4 regions of the Brevibacillus sp. AF8 genome follow, and region 4 is predicted to be linked to each of the others. Evidence: riboswitches for the same ligand, from Rfam matches in the RefSeq annotation. Region 4 holds a riboswitch; each other region holds the start of a gene.

Region 1 (4,215 bases), on a different contig from region 4:
TTGCGAACCTCATTCGCAACGACAGCGAACCCACGCCCTGCATCTCCTACTCGCGCAGCCTCAATGCTCGCATTTAGTCCCAAAATGTTACTTTGATCAGCGATTTTTTTCACAGCGAGTGTAATTTGCTCGATCTCGGTCGTACTTTGGCTGACATCATTGGCTTGCTCTGAGATCGCCTTCATTTGCTCGTTCAAATTCCCGATCTGCACGGCCATCTCGTGTGTGGTGGCACTCACCTGCTCGACGACACTCGAGAGATTTGCAGCGATTTCATACAGCTCATTGGCTCGCTCCATACTCGAACCAATGCCGACACCGCCAATGACTTTTCCCGTGTGATCATGCAGGGGAATCGCCCGTGCGACGAGAGGGAAACCAAACAATTCCTTGGGGACCATCATCGCCTGCTTGGTGTTTTTTCGAATCGCGTTGGTGATCACATCTCCTTCCTGGAGTGGATCACCAGGCTTGACTTGCAGTGCAAATGTTTGGGCAGGTACATTGCACAATAGCTTTTCCGTGTCGTAGACCCCAATGGTAATGTCATCGGAGAGCAAATCATTTAAATAGGGGGCAACCTTGATGAAAGCCTCAAGCAGTTCTGCGTTTTTCCCCTTTTCGGAAGCTTCTGTTTCGTTCCATTCTTCGTATCCGTTCATGACCCTCTTCACCTCTATATTTTGCTGGCATTAGTACGGAAATTGACGCTTCTTGTGCTGAACCGAAATCCATTTCAGCGTAGTAAACTCTTCTAAGCTCCATTGACCATTCAATCGTCCCAACCCGGAGTGCTTTTCACCGCCGAACGCCACGATTGGCTCGTCATTGATCGTTCCATCGTTGATGTGAATCATGCCGGTCTCAATGCGCTTGGCCATCTCGGCACCTCTCTCCAGATCGCCGGTGTGAATTGCCCCGGACAACCCAAATGGTGTCTCGTTCGCCATGCGAATCGCTTCTTCCTCGGAAGCAAACGACATGATGCAAACAGCCGGACCAAACAGCTCTTTGGATGCAATCGACATGTCTGTGGTCACTCCTGTCAAAACAATCGGCTCGACCACGTTTCCTTTTACTTCCCCTTTCAGTGCAGGAACGGCTCCTTCGCGTATCGCCTCATCGATCGTTGCCATCAGATTGGCGACTTGCCGTTGATTGATGAGTGGACCGATTACCGTGTCAGGATCATTCGGGTCGCCTACCTTGAGTCCAGATACTTTTTCCACGTACAAATCGAGGAATTTATCGTATACATCTTGGTGAACCAGAACCCGGTTAGCTGACATGCAAATCTGACCTTGGTGGGTAAAACGGCTGAATACTGCTGCATTGACGGCATACTGGAGATCCGCATCCTCCAAAACGATCAGCGCACTATTGCCGCCCAGCTCCAAAATCGCCTTTTTGAAATGCTTCGCTGCCACCTGCGCGATATGGCTCCCAACTTGGCTAGACCCTGTAAACGAAAGGATGCGCGGAATCGGGTGGGAGACAAAACCATCGCCAATTTCAGCGATATCCGTCACTACGACGTTAACCAAGCCTTTGGGCAGACCTACTTCTTCAAAAATTTTCGCGATGAGAGTCCCACCCGTGATTGGCGTGTGCTCATGCGGTTTGAGGACGACACCGTTGCCCGCGCCAAGAGCTGGAGCCACAGACTTCATCGACAGATAGAAGGGGAAGTTGAACGGACTGATGACGCCGACAACTCCTGCGGGAATCCGATACAAGCGGTTTTCTTTTCCGTCTACGGGAGAAGGCAGAATTTTTCCTTCCATCCGCACTGGGAAGGTAGCCGCCTCGCGAATAATATCCTTCACAAGCCCGATCTCAAAAAACGCCTTCAATCGGGTTCCGCCCAATTCACGAATGATGATATGAATGATTTCTTCTTCATGCTCTTCGATATAGTGAACAGCACGCTCCAACATTCGGGATTTGGTATAAGCATTCACTTCGTCCCACTCTTTTTTCGCGTGGGCTGCCGCCTTGTAAGCCGCGTCGATATCCTCCAGATTTGCCATTTTGAATTCTGCGATGACTTCCCCATTGTAAGGGTTGATATCTTGCAATGTCTTCGCGCCCAGCCCGTCGCGCCACTCCCCATTGATGTACTGCTTGTCCAATGTTTGCAGGATTGACATGCTACAACCTCTCCCTTTTGTAAAGGTAATTGGCCCCTTTCGCATGAAAGGAGCCCTAAAACTAAAACAGTAAAATACACTGCTCGTTGGCAACCCGGCTGCCATCGTAACGTGTACATTAGGCCCGTGGCTTTGCGTCCCCACTTTTCAATGGGTTTGCCCATTCATAGCGAATGCCGATATGATGTTGTCGAAAAAAGGAAAGATATGGAGAATGATACTTTGATTATAGTACTCTATTCCTAATAGTCAAACGAAAACATGTAAATATTTCGTGAAAGGAAGTAACAAATATCAAAAAGCCCGCATCGCTTGGATACGGACTCCTGGTTCTTCTTCCTTATGCTCACAATAACGATTTGACATTCTTTACGCTCGTCGCGAGCATTTGCTCCGTCGCGTTGGCGTCCCTTATGTGCTTGGTCAAGCCTTCATTCAGCTCGTCCAGCAAACCCTTTGCATCACTTACCTGCTGGGACACATCATCAGCAAATCGCTTTTGATGCGCGATGATTTCCATCACACCCGACACTTCGACGTTCAGTACCTGGAAAGCGTTCACGATCTGATCTGTCTTCTGTGCAGCATCCTTGCTGATAGAAAGTCCATTTTTGATTGCACTGCTGCTTTTTTCACTGTTAGACAATGCTTCTTTTGTTTCTTCCTGAATCTTGCCAATCAATTCTGCAATCGTCTTGGTCGAGTTCGCTGTCATCTCGGCCAGCTTCCGTACCTCATCCGCTACGACGGCGAAGCCTCGGCCTTGTTCACCTGCACGTGCCGCTTCTATCGCTGCATTCAGGGCGAGAAGGTTGGTCTGATTCGCAATGTCGCTGATCACCTTGACGATGCTCGTAATTTCCGAAGAGCTCTCTTCCAAGCGGCTCATGGACTTGGACGTATGGACCGATTCTTTGTCGAGCAGGCTCATGACCTGCACAACGTCCGTCATCGCCTTCTTGCCTTCATCTGCACACGCTACCGATTGTTTACAGATGTCTGTCAGGCGCTCTCCTCGAACCGACAACTGGCTCGCAGATTCATCATCCCGCTCGTTAATGGCCTGGATATTATCTACGACACGCTTCATCCTTGTCACCAGTCGCACCATTTGATCGGATTCGGCGTTTATCGCCTGGTTTGAACTGAGGATCGCACCCATCTGTTCGTAAAGATCGCGAAGCTCATGTTTCCAAGCGTCTTGCTGTCCTGTCATTGTGGTTGTGGCTGTCGTCGCTGCTGTCTCTTTTTCTGCCAGGCCTTTGTCTTTTTTCCAAAACATCCGCTTCCCTCTCCTCTGTACCCATCAATTGTCACCTCGGCGGCTATATACGCGGGACTCGATTATTCCCGGATGTTGTTTCGCCAAGCTCAGCAAGTTTTCCAAGAAATAATAGTGACCCTCCAAGAGCTCCACGTCTTTACGCTCAAAATGCTTCGCCTGCAAATACTGCTGCATTTCCAAAGCATAGCGCTCCAGTTTATCGTGAAAATCGTTGGCACGAAGCATTTGCTCCACTTCTGGATATTCCGTTTTCAGGCGACTTAGCTCGCTGTATACACGCCCACCCTCCAGAATCATCTGGTAGGCCGTACGCTCAAGCGTAGCTGTCGTAGCTGCCTCCTGCTCCTCACGCTCCTCGCGCAAAGCTGCCAAGTACGTGATAAAATGGTAGACAGTTAAAAACAATGGTCCTAAAAATAGAATGATCCCTGCCTTGTACACATGCTGATTGGACAAATTGCTGATGAGCAGGAACAAGTGAAACAAGATCGCACCCAACCATACATAGATGATGATTTGGTGATTGATCTTCCCTGCCTTTTGGTGGCGTGAAAAGGCAAAGGTAAGTCCGAGCAGATAAAAGGCAAGCAATGTAAAGCTGGCAGAAAACAAAGCCATCTCCATATCGATCAGCCAATCTGCGTCGGCGGGTATTTCGATAAAGAATTCAAAAGCGAGCACCAGCAGTGAGAACAGCAACCCCATGATCCAAAACCGGCTTACTTCCGAGTCATTCCTCCGCCGGGAGCGGTAGCGTTTTACACGGGATCCTTCCATAAT
Region 2 (4,215 bases), on a different contig from region 4:
ATGCCCAGCTCACGGAAAAGGGAGAAGTACAAGCTCGGGAGCTTGCCACCTTCTTCGCAGGTTCCCCCGTTGATCGAATCATTTCGAGTCCGTATCATCGGGCGGTTGCCACCATCCAACCACTTGCACAGGAACGCGGAATCGTGATTGAAGAAGATACCCGTTTGGTCGAGCGCGTTCTTAGCGGAGTACCACGTGAGGATTGGTTCGAGCGACTGCGCGATACGTTCGATGATCTGACTCTTGAATTCGAAGGTGGCGAATCCAGTCTTACTGCTATAAATCGGGCAAATTCGTTGCTCACTGAGATTTTGGCAGACGAGCATAAAGATATTGTGCTTGTCAGCCACGGATGCCTGCTGGCCTTGCTCATGAAATCAATAGATGACCGCTTTGGCTTTCACGATTGGGAGAAATTAAGCAATCCAGATGTCTTCAAACTTACCTGCCATTTAGAATCCAGAGAGATCGTCCGCATATGGTCGTAAACGAATAAAAACAGTTACAAGGGGCAGCTCATCTGATTGCCTCCTGTAACTGTTTTTGTGGGATGGACTCTATTCCGATAATGCTCTGTAATTCTTCGCACGGCAGTCGCTGAACGATTCTGATAAAATGCTCCGCCAATATCGGATCAAATTGGGTACCAGAACCCCGTCTGATTTCTTGAAGCGCTTCCTCCACGGGCAATCCTTTTCGATAAGGCCTGTCCGCAACCATCGCATCGAAAGCATCAGAAATGGCTAAAATTCTCGCCATCAGCGGAATCTCATCCCCGGCTAAACCATCCGGATATCCCCTGCCATCTATACGCTCATGATGGGAGCGAATCGCAGGAAGCAATTCATTGAACATCCCTGCTTGCAAAATGATCTCGTAGCCAATGACCGTGTGCTGCTTGATCTTGTCATACTCTTCGGGAGTGAGCTTTCCTTTTTTATTAAGAATTTCGTCTTCGATACCGATTTTTCCAATGTCGTGCAGGATTCCCCCGATATAAACATCCTCCACTTTTCGTTCGGCCAAACCAATATCTCTCGCAATTTCTCTTCCCCAGTAAGCTACACGCTGAGAATGTCCACTTGTGTATCGATCTCGTGCGTCAATGGAAGCAGCCATCGTCGTTAAGAAGTTGTGATTGAATGATTTGACCTCTTCTACTTTTTGCTGAAGCCTTTGAAGATTGTCATAGTAATGATGAAATACGTAGCTGATCGTAATAAACGCAATCATCATAGGAATTAGTGTTAACGGACCATATAACTCTACTAATCGTGAACCTACCCCGGCAAGAATCAAAAGCAACAAGTAAGTCGAGGTAAAGCCTTTTGCCATCATCTTTACGGTTCGCGCCCAGGTCATTTGATGAAAATAGGAGATACCCAATCCACATAAAGTCAGGTTCACAAACCAATACACAACAGCCAAAAACAAATCGCTAATAATGGGAGAAACAGTTCCAAAGCCCTCGATCCAATCCTTCAAAAACGCTACTGTCCATATAGTCATTAACAATTGCCCAATGTTAATAATTGCTTTTAGCGGATTGAACCTTACCAGGAAAGCAATGATTAAAGATTCAATAACAGCAGCCCATACTCCGACCCAAACTCCGTACAACAAGATACCCGAAAAGATGACAGCATTGTTCACTGTTAAAATCGTATTAGATATACGCACGGGAGCAAAACAGGAAAAAATGGTCAGGAGGGTGTAGGTAGATATTACCCCCCAATGCTCACGAGCAGCCCATTCCGATGAAGATGTGTAAAAAATATAGATTGCTGCAATGACAAAGCCAACCTTGACAACAATCCCTTTTATCCAAACCGCAAAATCAGTTTTTTGTCGCATAACTTTTACCTTCGCGAAGTTGTAGTAATGAAATCGGTTTATTCATCAATCGCTGAACAAGTAAAAAGGCACCTAACATAATAAAAATATCGCCGATGCTAATAATCCGAGGAATGAAAGATGGCATGTAAATGACATCCGTCAAAAACGGAAAATTTGAACTTTCCGTCAATACACTATGCTTGAAATTCGTTCCGTTTATAACTGGCTCTAAATCATAAGGGAGCTTTGCTGCTTGAACTAAATCGATTGGCATTTTTCCATTGTTAGACCAAATTGCAATCGCATTCAGAAACCAGCCGATTAAAAAAATCCGCATATCTTCAAATTCTCGATTAAAAACGAGGAAGGCCAAAATAAACACATACGCGATCGATATGAAAATGCCACCGATCGTAGGGAAGAAGGCTGCACAAGCCTGCAGCAATATGGTAACGATAAGAAGTTTCTTTTGGTTGAACTTAGGTAATTCTTTGATTCTTCCCCCTCGCAGCAATGCTACGAGAAAAGATAGGGCAATTACATCCAATAGCATGTTGTTTCCTCCAAGCTTGAAGAAAAAACACCACTCAGCCAAGCGGTGTTTGTTTCTCCAATACGCTTATTTATCCAATATGGAAGTTTGCAGAAGTAGCTGCTACGATTGCTACCACCATCATAATTGCCGCGAACCATTTTTTCATTTTCTTTTCCCCCCTTTAGGCATAGTGGAGAAAGCTGGCTTCGCTACTGTCCGTGATGCAGAGGCCAAGCGACCAAGTACAGCCCCTGCTCCCCTTTCCTTTTCCATTACGAAAAAGGTTGGATTCGCTACTGGCTCCATACGGACCAAGCGACCAGATACAGTCCGTACTTCTTCGCTTCTTTCCTACCTTTATTTTACACATAAGTGACAAAATTCGGCAATCATAGATTCATAGTCTATTGGATTTAATTCCGGCTAGTTCTATTTAACTAGAACTATGTTCACACCAGCGCCGCCAAAATCGCCTTTTGTGCGTGCAATCTATTTTCAGCCTGATCAAAAATGACAGAGCGCGATCCTTCGATAACCCCGGTCGTCACTTCCTCCCCACGATGTGCAGGCAAGCAGTGCAAGAAGAGATAATCACGATCTGCCGCTGCTACCAATTTTTCATTCACTTGATAGTCGGCAAATGCTTTCAATCGTACCTCATTTTCTTCTTCAAAACCCATACTAGTCCAAACGTCCGTGTATACAGCATCTGCCCCCATGACAGCCTCTATCGGATCGGTGGTCACCATCATTTTTCCACCGCTTTGTTTCGCGTACCCCGTAGCTTTTGCGACAATGGTTGCATCCATTTCGTAGCCTACCGGAGTTGCTACCCGCACATCCAGACCTAGCAGAGCTGCGCCCAGCACCAGTGAATTCGCCACGTTGTTTCCGTCTCCTACATAAGCGAGCTTGACTCCTTTCAGCTTGCCTTTATGCTCCCAGATCGTCAGCAGATCAGCCAAAGCCTGACAAGGATGGTACAGATCGGTCAAGCCATTGATAATAGGAATCGACGCGTGCTCGGCAAGCTCTTCTACATAGGAGTGGGAAAAGGTGCGAATCATGATGGCATCCACGTACCGAGAGAGAACTTTTGCTGTGTCGCTGATCGGCTCCCCACGTCCGAGCTGGAGCTCTTTTCCGCTCATGAACATTCCCAAGCCGCCCAACTGATGCATCCCTACTTCAAAGGAGACGCGGGTGCGGGTTGAAGCCTTGTCAAAGATCATCCCCAACGTCTTGCCTTGCAAAGGCTGGAATGGCTGTCCCAGCTTTTGCAATTGCTTGACGTGAGCAGACAGATGGAGCAGCTCCATCAATTCTTCTCCATTGAATTCATCGACGCGCAAGAAATCTTTTCCTTTATGCTTTTGTAACGGCAAGTTTTGAAAGTGTTCCAATATCTTCACTGGCTGCATGCGAGCCACCTCTTTTCTTCATAATAGACTTCACGTATAACTCGAACGTATCGACAGCGGAGAACAATGGCACACCTTGTTGTACCATCCGGCTTCGCAGAGCAAATCCGGTCCGGCCATGACGATTGCCTTTCGTCGCAGTAACGAGTGCAAAGGCCGCTTGTTCCTCTTGCAACAGATCGATCCACGCTGCTTCATCTGCAACGATATGCTTCACGACAATTCCTTCGTTTTTCAGCCACTCGGCCGTTCCCGGAGTCGCCGCCAGATTGGCACCGTCAGCTTGTATTTGTCCGATTGACTCTCTCACGCCGCCCTGCTTATCTCCATCTGCCAAAGAAATCATGACCAACTGACCTTTTTGCCAGTCGCCGTACAAATTGTCTTTGAAAGCAAAGGCTTTGCCTGCAGCCTCTTCAAAAG
Region 3 (4,215 bases), on a different contig from region 4:
ATCGCGTCGGTATAAGCTGCTTCCAGCTTTTCGACTGGATGCCCACGTTTAATGAGCTCGTCCAGGACTTCTTGAGGGATGCGGCTTTCCACCTTGAGATTGTTGGAAGCAGATCCCCAGTTGCGTCCATGCAGCCATCTTGGCGCTTCAATTGCGTCTTGCACGCTGAAACCAAAGTCGACAATACGTGTGACGAGAGCGGCTTGCGTTTGCGGCTGTCCTTCTCCCCCTTGTGTTCCGTAAAGGAGATAAGGCTTGTCCCCTTTGAAGAGCATCGCTGGGTTAATTGTGTGGAAGGTGCGTTTGCCTGGTTCCAAGTGATTGATGTGTTTGGAATCCAAAGAGAAATAACTTCCGCGGTTTTGCAAAAGGACACCCGTATCTTTCGCTACGATGCCGGAACCCCAGTCAAAATAGTGACTCTGAATGATGGACACGGCATTTCCATCTTTGTCGACGATCCCGAACCAGGTTGTATCGCCTTTTGGATCAAGCGGTTCTACGGATTTGGCTGCTTGCTTCATATCAATACGCGCAGCTAAATCTTTCCCGTGCTGCTTGGACAACAGCTCATCTACAGGGATATCCGCAAAGGCTGGGTCAGTCAGCCATTTGTCGCGGTCAGCAAAAGCCTGTTTGGTAGCTTCCACAATCGTGTGATAGTAATCGGGTGTTCCTTCACCCATGCTCTTGAGGTCAAAGTTATTCAAAACATTAAGAATGGAGAGTGATGCCATGCCTTGGGAGTTAGGCGGAACGTTGTATGCTTTGTATCCGCGGTAGTCTACCGTAATAGGATCTGCCCAAGTGGAGGTATGCTTTTCAAAATCTTTCAACGTGAGCAATCCGCCGTTGGCTTGCATGTCTGCTACGATTTTTTTAGCAACTTCTCCTTTATAAAAACCGTCAGCGCCTTTTTTTGCAATGATTCGCAAAGTATTGGCAAGGTCCTTTTGTTTGAGAATTTCGCCTGCTGCATAAGGATCGCCGTTGGGCTTCAGGAATGTTTTACGGAATCCATCAAAACGTTGAAGATTCTTCAAGTCATTGTCAGTTGGATCTGTCGCGTATTTTGTCCAATACACTTGGTTGGGGGAGACTGGATATCCGTTCTCAGCGTATCCAATGGCAGGCTCCAGCAGTCTGTTCCATTGAAGCTTGCTGTTGCCCATTTTTTTATGGGCGTAGTTGTACGCCTCCCACCAGCCGGAGACAACTCCAGGGACAGTGTTTGCCGATTCATAACCGCGGGACGGGATTTTTTCGTAGCCTTTGCCTTTGTAATAGTCGATGGTTGCCTTTTCGCCTGCACGACCACTGCCGTTCAGTGCCTTCAGCTCTTTTGTTTTGGCATTGTAGATGAGCCAGAAGTTATCTCCGCCAATGGTTGTGTAATGAGGGTAGACAACAGCTAAGGTGGAAGCGGCTGTAATAGCGGCATCTACTGCATTTCCACCGTCTTCCAATGTCTTCAGGGCCGCAGCCGTAGCCAGATAGTGAGGAGTCGTCACCATTGCGTTCGGTGACATCGATGTTGGACGGTTAGCAGCTTGTGCCCCAGAGAATGTTGATAGCCCGATGACAGCAGTCAGCGCGACGGTCGAGAGTTTCTTCAAGAATGACATTCCTATGAAACCTCCTTCATGATGAATAGATTAACGATTTCATTAAACCGGCTATCCGCTGTTGCCTCACCTCCTTTAAAAGTTAAAAATACACAAACATACAAAAATAGACAAAAATAGACATTGTACGCGCAAAAAAAGACCAATGATATAGGATCATTGGTCTCGTCCTACATCAATACTTCGGTAGCTGGCAAGCGTGTCCGCTGTTGCGGAGGTAGCCCCTGTAGCTTTGCGTCGCCGGATTTCCCCGGGTATGCCGTTTCGATATCAATGGGTGAAACATAAAATGACATGACACAAATAGTGATTCGATCGTTGTGGGAAAATGTTCCTAAAAGTCCGTTTGCCAATAATATAGACTATTTACCATTTGTGGTAAATAAGAAAAAATATTTTAATCCAGAAAAATAGTCAGGAATGCTATAGGAAAGGTTGTTTTTCGCATACATTCACACACCTCCTGGGGCAGAACTGCTTATGATGATAAAAAGGCACATTCGCCAAGGAGTGAAACAAAGACCATGATGCATCCCGATACAGAATTGCGCTATATCAACGATGAGATCGGGTACGGTGTGTTTGCGACAAGGTTTATCCCAAAAGGAACGATTGTATGGGCACAGGATGATTTGGATCAGGTATTGGACCCTGCATTTGTGGAAAGACTTGACTCATTACGAAAACAGGACGTACAAAAATATTCGTTTAAGAACCAGTTCGGAAAGTACATTCTTTGCTGGGATAAGGCAAGGTACGTGAACCACAGCTTTCATGCGAATTGTGTGCCGACCATGTATGATATAGAATTGGCAGCACGGGATATTTTACCGGGCGAAGAGCTGACCGATGATTACGGAACGTTAAATTTGGATGAACCTTTTGATTGTTTGCCCGAGTCTGACACGGAACGCTCCCGCGTAATGCCTGATGATTTGCTTCGGTATTACCCGCAGTGGGATCGGATTGCAGCGGAAGCATTCCAACGTTTCAATCATGTTGAACAGCCTTTGCAACATCTGATTTCCCCGAAGCATCTCGAAACGATTCGTGGAATCACAGAGCAGCGCTTAGCCATTGATTCTGTCGTTCACCTGTATTGCAGGTCACAATGGCAAACGAGGCAGCAATGGGAGACGTGAGCGGGTCGGTCAACGACCCGATTTTGTTGAACTCTGGGTAGAGAATCAGTATTATGGAATGTAAAGGTGAAGTGAAAGGTTGATTTCATTGGAAAACAAGGTAGCGGCATCCAATTTTATCCGCAATATCATGATTGATGACTTGCAAGAGGGCAAAGTAAAGGAAATCATTACCCGCTTTCCCCCAGAACCGAACGGGTATCTCCATATTGGACATGCAAAAGCGATCTGCCTCAACTTTGAGTTGGCTCGAGAATTCTCCGGCAAGGCCAACCTGCGTTTTGACGATACGAACCCGGTGAAGGAAGACATCGAATACGTAGAGGCCATCAAAAGGGACGTTCAATGGCTTGGCTTCGAATGGGACGGGTTGTTTTTTGCATCTGATTACTTTGAAGAGATGTACAACCGTGCGGTGCTGTTGATTAAAAAAGGTCTGGCTTACGTAGACGATCTTTCTCCAGAAGATATGCGGAAAATGCGCGGAACATGGACAGAGCCAGGCACAGATAGTCCGTTCCGCAGCCGGTCAGTGGAGGAAAACCTGGATCTGTTTGCACGTATGCGCCAAGGGGAATTCAAGGACGGAGAAAAGGTGCTGCGTGCGAAAATCGACATGGCTTCTCAAAACTTCAACATGCGTGATCCGGTTCTGTATCGGATCTCCCATGCAACGCATCACAACACAGGCGACAAATGGTGCATCTACCCGATGTACGACTTCGCTCATCCGTTGGAGGATGCCATTGAGGGCGTGACACATTCTCTGTGCTCACTGGAATTCGAAGATCATCGCCCGTTGTACGATTGGGTAGTCCGCGAGTGCGAAATGGAGAATGTGCCTCACCAGTACGAATTTGCTCGCTTGAACCTGACGAACACCGTTATGAGTAAACGCAAGCTGAAACAGCTTGTCGATGAGAATGTAGTAGACGGCTGGGATGACCCGCGCATGCCAACCATCGCAGGCTTCCGTCGTCGCGGCTATACACCGGAAGCAATTCGTACATTCGCCCGTGAAGTAGGGGTAGCGCGCGCGAACAGCACCGTTGACGAGAAAATGCTGGAGTACTTCATCCGCGAGGATTTGAAACTGAAGGCACCACGTACGATGGCTGTATTGAATCCATTGAAGGTCGTCATCACGAACTATCCGGAAGGACAAGTCGAGATGCTCGAAGCGGAGATCAATCCAGAGAACCCAGAGATGGGCAATCGTCAAATTCCGTTCTCCCGCGAAATCTACATTGAGCAGGACGATTTCATGGAAAACCCGCCGAGCAAGTATTTCCGCCTGTTCCCGGGAAATGAAGTGCGTCTGAAGCACGCGTACTTTATTAAATGCAATGACGTCGTGAAGGATGCAGACGGCAACGTGATCGAGATCCATTGCACCTATGACCCTGAGACGAAGAGCGGCAGTGGTTTTACTGGTCGCAAGGTAAAAG
Region 4 (4,215 bases):
CACGCCCGCGTGGTGTCTGGTGTAAGCATATTGACGCATTGAAAAATGAGCCCGCTCGCTGCCTGCCTTTGCTCACACCAGTGAAGTCAGATCCAGCCAAATATGTTCAAGATTCTGTAGGGAATTGGTTGAACGATGCGAGTAAATCACAACCAGACTGGGTGACACAACTTTGTGACGAGTGGCTAAAAACCTCTGATACAAAGGAAACAAAAAGAATTATCACCAAAGCGAAAAGAACGATCCTGAAAAGTCGCACTGAACAGAAATGATGAACCGAATCACACATTTATCCCAATTTTATTTGTTGAATTCATTATCCGAGGATAGTTTGCGCTTAATTGATCAATTAACCTCTCTAACCCCTTTCCCCAAAAATACGTGCATTCAAACACCAGAAACTTTTTCAGAAGGCTTCTACTTCATCAAACAGGGAAAGGTACGCTTATATAAAGTAAATCGGGATGGTCGGCAGTTCACATTCGATATCCTCGGGGAAGGCAATGTGTTTGGAGAAGTGGATCTCCTCTCATTAGGTACAAGGGAGATGTATATAGAAGCCATCGAAGACTGCCTCATTTGTAAAATGAGCAAAGCAAAATTTGAAAGCTACATCATCGAACATCCGCAACTGATGATGAAGATCATGAAGGTCATTAGCGATAGAATGGTTTCGATCAGCCAAGCAGCCGAAAATCTTGCCCTTCTCCCTTTACAAGATCGCATTATTTCCACGTTGGTAAAGCTTGCCGATCAATTTGGCAATCCTAACAGTTCGGCGTTTCAACAAATTGACTTACCTCTTTCCCATCAAGAAATCGCCAATTTTGTTGGGGCATCCAGGGAAGCTGTGACGGTAGCATTACGTGCTTTAGCAAGAGAAGAACTGATTCAAACAGGCTTTAAATCTATTTCTATTCAGCGGGACAGGATTTTGAAGAAAATGTAATCCAGTTTACATCTTTCGCTCAAAAAGAAAGATATCGTAAAGCCATGGCTTCTACTATTCTTTCGAAAAAGAGGGGAACGACATATGGATAAACCACATTTTCAGAGCCTGCGCGAAGAGCTAGATTTTACAACCATTCAAATAGCAGACTTCCTCACCCGTGAAGTAACAGATGCATTTACAAGATCAATCGAGGAGCTGCGGACCTCTGAACTGGCAAAGGGCTTGCCGATTGGTTCGATTGCGCCTGATTTCACGTTGAACGATCACACTGGCAAGAGCATTACCTTGTCGGAAGAAATCATAAAAGGTCCTGTCGTCCTCACATTTTTCCGTGGATCATGGTGCCCCTACTGCAATTTGGAGATGCAAGCGTACCAAAAACAGCTCGATACGATAACCTCTCTGGGTGCTCAATTGTTTGCCATTAGTCCACAATCTCCTGCACACTCTCTTACTATGCAAGAGAACAATCGTCTGAGCTTCCCCGTGTTATGCGATACCAATAATCAGGTAGCAGAAAAATATAGACTCATATTCAGACTGCCTGAGTATTTCCATGATACCTACCGATCATTGGATATCGATCTCAATCATTTTAATAGCGACGATTCCTGGACACTCCCCATACCGGCTACTTATATCCTCGATGAACAGGGCGTAATCCGGTCAGTATTCTTAGATCCTGACTACAAAAAGCGAATGGAGCCTACTGAAGTTATAGACATTCTGCGCACCCTAACTTAACCCCTACTCCCTATTTAATGAAGAACCAGTTGATACGGCAACTGGTTTTTTCGTACGTTCATATATTATGAACAATCAGTTACTTCTTCCTACCAAAACTTGACAAAGCTAATACAAATGGCTTATATTTTGCATGATTATGTCTAGCAAAATTCGACACAGTTTTACAATTTTTGCTAAAAAATGAAAAAGGCAAAGTCATCGAAAGGTGGCGACGCAAAACCACGGGTCTACAGTCTTTGACCATGATAGCCGGGTTGCCATCATCTTGAGACTATTTTTCGATGTTGGTAGCTTCGGTTGTTCCATTTCGATGGAACGGCCTTTTTTTGTGTTTCGTTTTTTGAAAGGAGGATGAAAGCACTTTCATTTTTGTAACAGATGGAAAAACATAACTTTTGAGACGTCAAACATACACAACACGGTAATCAGAAAATGATGGAGTGGAGAAGTTATGTACAAACAAGTAGAAACCGTACAAGAGTTAGCCAAATTTCATGAAATCAAAGAAACAGTATGGACAAGCATGGGCTTCGAGATGGAGTACGCGAAAGAAGGCTCGGCTCAGTTCCTCTTAATCGCCGAAGATGGTGAAGCAGGTGGAACATTTGAAATGACGCCCTTTTCCAAATCAAGTGCTTATATGAAATCACTTTTTCAGGATGTTGTTACAGAAGATATGAAAGTAATGGAGGTAGACAGTCTCGCTGTTCTGCCGAAATACCGCGGACAACTGGGGCAAAAAGGAATTTGCCTGATGATAGATTACGCTGAAAAGCATGGTTATACCCACGCAATCGGGGTAGCAGATCCGACCTTTTTTAAATTTATTAACACGAAGTATCAAGTAAAAGCAACTCAGACCAAAGATATCGTCTTTTACAAAGGGGCCGATGCGATTCCGACCCTTTTCCATCTAAAAGATGTCTATGACAATAAGCACGATCCGAAATATTCCTGGTACAATACGTCGTCATCCAACCAAGTAAAAGTCGAGGTAGGTGGGTAACATGGATAACATGGATAAAATTGATTTATTGAGAAGAAGAAACAATTGGGTCGTAATCGTATTCGCAAGTATTATTACGGTTGTTCAGGTCTTAAACCTCTTTCTAGGCGTTTCGTACACATTCGTTTTCACAATTCTGGGTATTTTGTATGGCGTACTGGCACCTTTTGCTTACATCTCTAATCGCCCGAGCTTCCGTGAAAAAGCAGCGCCCTTCATGAAGTTCTTTAACTTCGCCGTAATCGGGATCTTCATGTTCATCGTAGTCGGACTGGACCCGCATATGATCAATATCATGACCATTATGTTCTTCGTAGCAGTTATGGGGATTTATCAAGACCGACTCATCAATATTTTGACGATTGTATCGACATTGGGCATTGTCTCTTACTACTTCCTGACACAAAGAGAAACGATTTTCCATTCGACAAGCAATCTCGATCTGATGTACTTCCTGCTCACCTTCTGCTTTGTCTCTGTCACGAGCATGATGCATGCTGTATTCAATAACAAACTCCAAGAGGAAAGTGAGCAACAGAAGCAAGAAGCGATTGCCTCGAAGGAATCGTTGCAACGTGTTCTGGATAAGATCAATGAATCACTCACCTCTATGCAAGACTATCAAGAGAATTTGAACAAGGTAACGGACGGTGTCAATGTTCGCGCTGTCGAAACCGTCGCTTCCCTGCAAGACATCATGGAGTCCTTTACTGTCCAGACCAGCAATACAGACGAGCTGCGTCGGGAAATGAGCTCGACGAATTTGCAAGTTGAGGACATGACCCGCTCTGTTACAGAGATGCATGAGTACGTAGAATCGACCAAGGAAGCCACTAGCGAGAGTGGAAAACGCATTGGCAACATCGGTAATGACTTTGAACGATTCATCAAGGACATCCAAGGTACGAACCAGCTAATCCAAGAGCTCAATAAAGAAACCGAATCGATTGGAAAAATCATCCAAACCATTTCCGAGATTTCTGCACAAACCAATCTGTTGGCACTCAATGCCACGATTGAAGCGTCTCGCGCAGGCGAACACGGCCGAGGATTTGCTGTCGTCGCAGATGAAGTACGCAAGCTGGCAGAGTCCTCCAAGCTATCGTCCGAGTCGATCTCGAGCCTGCTCATGACCATCCGCGAAAAAATGAAACTCGTATCGGATATGATTTCCGAGTCGCAGACTTCTTTTGAGAAAAATAGCGAGGGCATTCTCGAAGTACAAGAAATGTTCACCAATGTAGACAACTACATGCAAAACTTCGCAGATAAAACGAAAAACCTGCAAGAGTTCATCGTCCATGTTCACAGCATGATTCAGGAAGTCGGCGCAAAAGTAGAAGTCAACGCAGATATTACCGACAAGAACAAAGAGAGCCTGGAAGAAGTGCTTGTGCTCGTTTCTGAGCAAAAAGACGAAGTCGTTAAGGTTTCTGGCGGCTTTGAGAAAATTGAACAGCAGATGCGTGGTCTCCATATGTAATCTTCCTGCAACCGCCTTTCACTGGCG

Evidence for each region. A riboswitch is a leader RNA that binds a small molecule or an ion and turns the genes downstream of it on or off. The one in region 4 is predicted to bind cyclic di-GMP.
Region 1: it holds a riboswitch for cyclic di-GMP, as region 4 does, so the genes downstream of both, yfmT (benzaldehyde dehydrogenase) here and KB186_RS10565 (GNAT family N-acetyltransferase) in region 4, are expected to answer to the same signal.
Region 2: it holds a riboswitch for cyclic di-GMP, as region 4 does, so the genes downstream of both, KB186_RS24540 (DUF5317 domain-containing protein) here and KB186_RS10565 (GNAT family N-acetyltransferase) in region 4, are expected to answer to the same signal.
Region 3: it holds a riboswitch for cyclic di-GMP, as region 4 does, so the genes downstream of both, ggt (gamma-glutamyltransferase) here and KB186_RS10565 (GNAT family N-acetyltransferase) in region 4, are expected to answer to the same signal.

Annotation. Positions count from the first base shown of each region.
Region 1 covers NZ_JAGQDN010000023.1:27,761-31,975, forward strand. The annotation lists gene KB186_RS23650 (methyl-accepting chemotaxis protein) at 1-662, opposite strand, end outside; gene yfmT (benzaldehyde dehydrogenase) at 693-2,150, opposite strand; cyclic di-GMP riboswitch class I at 2,236-2,321, opposite strand; gene KB186_RS23660 (methyl-accepting chemotaxis protein) at 2,497-3,432, opposite strand; gene KB186_RS23665 (hypothetical protein) at 3,457-4,212, opposite strand.
Region 2 covers NZ_JAGQDN010000025.1:31,399-35,613, forward strand. The annotation lists gene KB186_RS24530 (histidine phosphatase family protein) at 1-488, shown strand, start outside; gene KB186_RS24535 (HD-GYP domain-containing protein) at 517-1,854, opposite strand; gene KB186_RS24540 (DUF5317 domain-containing protein) at 1,838-2,389, opposite strand; cyclic di-GMP riboswitch class II at 2,645-2,725, opposite strand; gene argF (ornithine carbamoyltransferase) at 2,821-3,792, opposite strand; gene carB (carbamoyl-phosphate synthase (glutamine-hydrolyzing) large subunit) at 3,737-4,215, opposite strand, start outside.
Region 3 covers NZ_JAGQDN010000010.1:51,619-55,833, forward strand. The annotation lists gene ggt (gamma-glutamyltransferase) at 1-1,625, opposite strand, end outside; cyclic di-GMP riboswitch class I at 1,808-1,896, opposite strand; gene KB186_RS14815 (SET domain-containing protein) at 2,150-2,767, shown strand; gene KB186_RS14820 (glutamine--tRNA ligase/YqeY domain fusion protein) at 2,847-4,215, shown strand, end outside.
Region 4 covers NZ_JAGQDN010000006.1:15,973-20,187, reverse strand. The annotation lists gene KB186_RS10580 (DNA alkylation repair protein) at 1-272, shown strand, start outside; gene KB186_RS10575 (Crp/Fnr family transcriptional regulator) at 272-949, shown strand; gene KB186_RS10570 (peroxiredoxin-like family protein) at 1,034-1,696, shown strand; cyclic di-GMP riboswitch class I at 1,878-1,961, shown strand; gene KB186_RS10565 (GNAT family N-acetyltransferase) at 2,151-2,705, shown strand; gene KB186_RS10560 (methyl-accepting chemotaxis protein) at 2,698-4,188, shown strand.